2 regions of the Lysinibacillus sp. NPDC097214 genome follow, and region 2 is predicted to be linked to the other one. Evidence: riboswitches for the same ligand, from Rfam matches in the RefSeq annotation. Region 2 holds a riboswitch; the other holds the start of a gene.
The links. Region 2 has a riboswitch for FMN ahead of ribE (riboflavin synthase). Riboswitches for the same ligand answer to the same signal wherever they lie in the genome.
Positions count from the first base shown of each region.

Region 1 (3,422 bases), on a different contig from region 2:
AATCAATAAATTACCCAAGGGAAGCATTAAGTTAGACACTAAAAAGTCAGTTGCATCAAAAATTGTTTTTCCAAAGATTGATACGTCCGCTAATGTACTTGATGAAAGAGCTGCAGGAATAGCCGCAATAAAGACTACTACGCCTAGTAGCATTGTCAATGCAGAACGAGACATACGCCCTTTCTCAATAAATGCCGCTACGATAATTTCATATAAACTGAAGGAAGAAGTTAGCGTTGCGAATAAAAATAATAATAAAAACATCGCCAAGAATATTTCACCAAATGGCATTTGACTAAACGCTGTTGGCAGAACCATAAATAATAAGCCTGGTCCAGATGCTGGTTCCAAATCAAAAGCAAATACAACAGGGAAAATAGCTAATCCTGCTAAAAACGATACAAGCACAGTGAGAAGAACAACAGAGCCCGCAGAATTCGGTAAGCTTACATCCTTCTTTAAATATGAGCTGTACGTCACAAGACAAGAAAACCCTACCGCTAAGCCAAAGAAGGACTGCCCTAACGCTTCTAATATAGCCTTACCAGTTATATTGGAAAAGTCAGGAAACAAGAAGAATTTAACCCCCTCCATTGCTCCATCTAATGTTAAAGCCCGCACAACAAGCACAATAAACATAATAAATAATAGAGGCATCATCCACTTATTGGCCTTCTCAATACCATTTTGCACGCCAAGTGAAATGACTAGAACATTTACTAGCGTAAACAATCCTAAACCTAGTAATGTAATCCAAGGTGTCCCTACAATTTTACCAAATAGTTCACTAGGGTCATTGGCAGGATCAATAACAGCCCCAGTCACACCAAGGCCACTATATATAAAAATCCAACCTCCCACAACACTGTAAAAAGTTAATAATAAAAAACAGCCGAGCACACCCATACGACCAACCCAAGCCCAGCCTGTTTTCGTCGGTGCAATTTTTTTATATGCAGTCACAGCCTCGGACTGAGTACCACGACCTAAAATATATTCTGATAATAACATCGGTAAACCAATCAACAATGTAAATAGAACAAAAATTAGGAAGAACGCTCCCCCACCACTTTGTCCAGTAACATATGGCAGCTTCCATATTGCCCCTAGCCCGATTGCAGCTCCTGCCGATGCTAAAACAAAGCCTAGTTTACTAGACCACTGACTCTTTTTTTCGCTCATCTCTTCAAACTCCTCTAACATTCTAAACTCTTCCTTATTCTACATGAAAATAATAAACTAGACTAGATTAATTCTAGCTGTTACTTTTGCACAATAATATCCAATTTTCCCATCATTCAATGCATCTTATATAAAAAACCTCGAGCTTTTAACAGCTCGAGGTTTCATCTAAATTATTTTGTTATATACATCGAACGCTGATGATGAATCCATTTACGCATTGTTGTGAATAGTAATGCCATGATGATCGTTATTAAAATACCCTTCACAATGTTAAACGGCAAGATACCAGCTATGATCATTTTATATAGTGAGTCACCTACAACAGGTTCCATACCTAAAAAGTAAGTGTACATAGGTAAAAATACTGCATAGTTTAGAATGCTCATTCCTACTGCCATGATGATTGTTCCAGCAGCTAAACCTCCGACAAGACCTTTAACTGTTTTGACGCGATTAAAAACAAAGCTAACTGGTAAAATAAATAAAATACCTGTTACAAAGTTCGCGATATGTCCTACCGGTACTCCCGTTGGCGTACCTGAGAAAATCCAGTCCAACACATTTTTAAAGAATTCTACTAAAATACCGGCTACAGGTCCCATTGTGATCGCTGCAAGTAATGCTGGCATATCACTGAAGTCCACTTCCAAAAACGCCGGAAATGGCGGAATAGGGAAATTAAAAAGCATTAACAAAAACGAAATACTGCTCAGCATGCCAATCGTAATAAACGATTGAAGTTTAACATTTTTCTTCATAGAAAACTCTCTCCTCTTTGCTGATTCAATCCCGCAAGAAGAAAGGTTACGACCTCAACAATTATTATTATGAAAAAACCCTTATGCAAAAAGAGCATAAGGGAGAATAGGCATGATTAAAGAACGCCACTAATCAACTATTTTTCGAGCTTCCACTGTGGAAATCCACAACGAAAAAACGCTCGTACATAGCTAAATTCATAACAATAAATGACGATCGTACCTCCATCTTCTCCCATCCAGACTTTAACTGTCGGCCTTGGAATCGCACCAAGTCAGCCATGCAAAAAGTTATTTGCACAGGTCGCGGGCTGAAGAGTTTTTAGTAAATCATTCGAGCTAATGAAAGACATTAGCGATTTACAACTCTATTACCGCCGGTCGGGATTTTCACCCTGCCCCGAAGATGAATCAATATTTTTTTGTTTCATAGCCTTACTATAATGAATTATGAAGGAAAAGTAAATAGCTTTGCTTAAAAAAATCCGATTAAACTTGTATGTTTTACAGACACTCGCTAATAGCCTCATAAAGTAAAACTTTAATCGGCAAGGGTTTTCTTTCATCCTCTTTGATCAGCAATCTACACCAATTGAGCTTTTACCGGCCATTTATCTCCCACCTAACGTTGTCTTACTGCCCGTTAAAGTAAGATAAACTAACAAGAGCATTCACGCACATGCAGTGGCGAGAATGCTCCAAAAAATTAACTTATAAAATGACGTTCATTTATTTGTTGTTATGCTATTTATGGCATATATCGTTTATTGGCTCCTACAGGCTTTGGCAAGAAATTTTTCAAATCAAATCCTTCCCAACTCTCCTGCACAATATTGTCTAGCCGTACTTGTTGATCAAAGCTCGCAGCAGTAAGCATCATTGCTTCAATTAATTGGGTTGCACGAGTCACGTCCATTGTCGTTAAATCGAGCGGTTCGTCAAATGTAACAATAACACCTTCCGCTACCTCTTTCACAGTGTATGTTATATTTTCCGGTATGACTGGAACATATGCATCATCATTTTTAACTCGCATATCGGTAAGAGCTTCTGTTACAGTGGAAAAGGTTTTACGAGAATCAGGTGATAAATATTCAGCGCCATTTTCATCTTTATATAAATAATAATTAAAATGATTTGAGCTTGTTAATGCCATTTGCTTACTTGTCTCTTCTTCTTTGGAAAGCGCGTTTGCTGTACCGTCAGGTTTTTCAAATTCAATACTTTTATACTCTGAGTCTGAGAATGTATCTTGTAAAGTCCCTACATATTCTCCAGCATCTTTAGAAGCGACATCATATTCATTTTTCTCCGGCAATACATGAACCAGTTGATCGCCCTTCTCCTTCAATTCTCCTTTATATGGATGATAATCAGTAAAACCATTTGCTTCCTCATCAATTTGCGGCGCATACTTTTCATACATTTGTAATGTTGTAGGATCTTTTTTTCCAAAATCAGTAGCTACTCGTTCATTTG
Region 1 is NZ_JBNNSS010000003.1:532,857-536,278, reverse strand. Features, by position in the region: gene ACQKMI_RS09805 (sodium-dependent transporter) at 1-1,182, opposite strand, end outside; gene ACQKMI_RS09800 (ECF transporter S component) at 1,356-1,943, opposite strand; FMN riboswitch at 2,167-2,355, opposite strand; gene ACQKMI_RS09795 (RNA polymerase subunit sigma) at 2,692-3,422, opposite strand, start outside.
Region 1: it holds a riboswitch for FMN, as region 2 does, so the genes downstream of both, ACQKMI_RS09800 (ECF transporter S component) here and ribE (riboflavin synthase) in region 2, are expected to answer to the same signal.

Region 2 (3,422 bases):
CCTACTACTACTGCTATTTTTAAATCCGTACCAATTAATTGTGCTTCAAAAGTGTTACCCATTTTTCTTATCTCCTTTTTATGGCTCATCACCATATCGTATGGTTGATTTCCGTTCCGGCTCACAGGACGTGATGTTTTTAGCCTTCGTTCCTCTATCACTGATCCCCAAGGAGTCTCCCAGCCGTAACGAAAATCGACTATATACATGGTATACGTTTTAAAATGAACTTCCCCCAACTTTTGGTGATAGCCTTTTTTATATAGTCATTGTTTTTTCTTCCATTATTTGTTGACGGCGATATGTTGCCAATGCTTCTATGGAAATCATTTTTAAACGATGTTGTGCTGCATATTTAACGAGATCATTAAAGCGTAGCATTTTGCCATTGTCGCCCATAATTTCACATATAACTCCTGCAGGAACGCTATTACAAAGCTTTGCCAAATCTATTGTAGCTTCCGTATGTCCTCTACGTTCTAATACACCATTGTCCTTTGCTATTAACGGGAAGACATGACCTGGTCTACGAAAATCTGCAGCTTTCGCTTGTGGCTCTAGCATTTTTTGTATTGTCATTGCCCGTTCAAAGGCGCTAATTCCAGTTGTTGTGTCTAAGTGATCTATGCTAACGGTAAATGCGGTTTGATGATTATCTGTATTAATACTAACCATAGGTTTTAATGCTAATTTTTGTGCAAGCTGCTGTGATATCGGCGTACAAATAAGACCTCTTCCATAGGTCGCCATAAAGTTAATCGTTTCAGGCGCCATAAATTCTGCAATCGCTAATAAGTCCCCTTCGTTTTCTCGGTCCTCATCATCAACTACAATAATCATCTTCCCTTGTTTTAAATCCTCAATTGCTTCTTCAATCGAATGTAGCAATATCGCCACCTCCTGTTCAATAATGTTGATTAAAATCCGTTTTCAGCTAAGTAGTTTCTTGTAATGGTCGGCGGTTTCTGTCCACACTTAAGTTGATGCAAAATGTATTTTCCTACTAAATCGGTTTCTATATTGACAAGATCCCCCATCTTCTTCAACCCTAAAATTGTTTCCTTGTATGTGTGGGGTATCAGTGATACTGTGACACTATTTTTCTCGACATGAAAGAGTGTTAAGCTCGTTCCGTCAATTGTGATGGAGCCCTTTGGAATACAGAAGCTCGTTAACTCCTTTGATAGCTCTATATCAATATAGACTGCATTTGCTAACGGCCGCTTTCGTATTACTTTCCCTACTCCGTCTACATGTCCGGATACAAAATGACCACCGAATCGCCCATTCGCTGACATAGCGCGCTCTAAATTTACCGGATCTCCTATTGTTAGCTGCTGTAGATTTGTTGCCTTTACCGTTTCGGGCATTACATCCATCGTAAGCTCCTGATCATTAAAAGATATGACTGTTAAACAAACACCATTGACCGCAATACTGTCCCCGAGCTTTACATCCTCTACCATTTTCTTTGAAATAACGGTGATTTTCATACTTTGTCGATCGCTTTGCAAGGTTTTTACGGTGCCAATATCCTCAACAATTCCTGTAAACATTTATTCACCCACTTTCATTCATTGGTCCAAGCTTTTCTCTTCCGCTTTCGGAGTCCTATGTACCTCCTCCCTTATTCAAAAATTTCTGTTCAAACAAAAAACCCCTTTGATTAAAGGGGTTTGGGAGTTCATATAAATAAGACGTCAACAAATAAACCTTAAGGATACAAATTTTTTCCCTAGGCTACATCTCATCGTTCTTCTCCCATCCAGACTATCACTGTCGGTTTTGGATTTGCACCAAATCAGCTTGCGCTCACGGACTTTGAATTACTTCATCACCGCCGATTGGGAATTTCACCCTACCCCGAAGAACTACTGCTATTCAATTCGTTAGCTAAATAAAACAAAAAAGCTTCCCAACTTAAACGACGGGAAGCAGTTTACATAAAAGCATACTCAAATAAACCTTATAAACTCAAGTGAATTTAAAAAGCTCTTACTTTTACCCTTCTCCCATCCAGACTATAACTGTCGGTTTTGGATTTGCACCAAATCAGCTTGCGCTCACGGACTTTGAATTGCTTCATCACCGCCGATTGGGAATTTCACCCTACCCTGAAGGATATTTTTATTTAACTATTTCTTACGATAACACTACTTGATTAATTTATCCAGATAATTCTTAATAAAAATTTTTTCTCTAACTAATGTCGCTTTCGCAAGTCTCAATGTCAGATAAAAACAGCCACCACCTTTGGTCATTATAAAAGACCAAAGGCGTGGCTGTTTAAAAAGACATATCAATTATGCCTCGGCATAATTGCGTCCGGAATCGACTTTGTGCTTAGGCCCGCTAAGTACCGACACGATGTCGGTCATTTCGGTAATGCCACAGGGCGTGGCGCTCTTAGACTGAGTTCCTCTATTTCAGCAGGTGGGTGGACACCCGCTGAAAGAAGTTAAATTATACAGTCAAACTACCATCAACAGAGACAACAGCACCAGCCATGAAGCTTGCTTTATCTGAAGCTAAGAAAAGGACCGCTTCTGCTACTTCTTCTGCTTCACCATGGCGTCCCATGCGTACACGTGACATTTCTTCTGGTACGTATCCTGTTTTTTCAAGTGTTTCACCAACACTATGGAATAATGGAGTAACGATACCACCTGGACACACAGCATTCACACGAATACCTTTATTTGCATATTCAATTGCTGCACCTTTCGTTAAACCGATTACTGCATGTTTACTCGCGGAGTAGACAGCAATACTGTGCTCTGGACGAATACCCGCAGATGAAGCAGTATTTATAATCGACCCTTTGCCCTGTTTTTCCATTACTGGAATGACATATTTCATACCTAGGAAAATACCTTTTACATTGATATCCATAAGACGATCGTATTCTTCCAATTCAACCGTTGTAAATGGTGCAAACTTTTGAATGATGCCAGCGTTATTGAATAATACATCGATACAGCCATATGTGTTTATAGCTTGCTGTACATAATTCTGAACATCCTCTACTTTAGAAACATCCGCTTTAACGATTATCCCTTCACCGCCATTTTGTTGAACTAGTTTAAGAGTCTCTTCTCCAGTTTTCTCGTTAAAATCAACTAACACGACTTTATAGCCATTTTCAGCAAATTTAATACTAGTTGCTCTACCAATTCCACTACCTGCTCCTGTAATAACTGCAATTCGATTTTCATTTGTCATATTAACTTCCTCTTTTCGCTTTTTATATTTTTTACGTAATCATAAATATTTTCTCAATCGGTGGTCCTCTTTGCTTTTCCATGTTTATGATCTTAGTTTAATTTCATTTTCATATAATCTTCGTAATTACCTTTAAAAATACTCATGCCTGTTGGGGAAAGCTCCACCATTTTGTGTGCTAGCTTATTAAGAAAATATCG
Region 2 is NZ_JBNNSS010000002.1:494,729-498,150, forward strand. Features, by position in the region: gene ribH (6,7-dimethyl-8-ribityllumazine synthase) at 1-62, opposite strand, end outside; gene ribB (3,4-dihydroxy-2-butanone-4-phosphate synthase) at 259-888, opposite strand; gene ribE (riboflavin synthase) at 918-1,556, opposite strand; FMN riboswitch at 1,750-1,875, opposite strand; FMN riboswitch at 2,001-2,126, opposite strand; gene ACQKMI_RS06220 (SDR family NAD(P)-dependent oxidoreductase) at 2,464-3,222, opposite strand; gene ACQKMI_RS06225 (ABC-F family ATP-binding cassette domain-containing protein) at 3,315-3,422, opposite strand, start outside.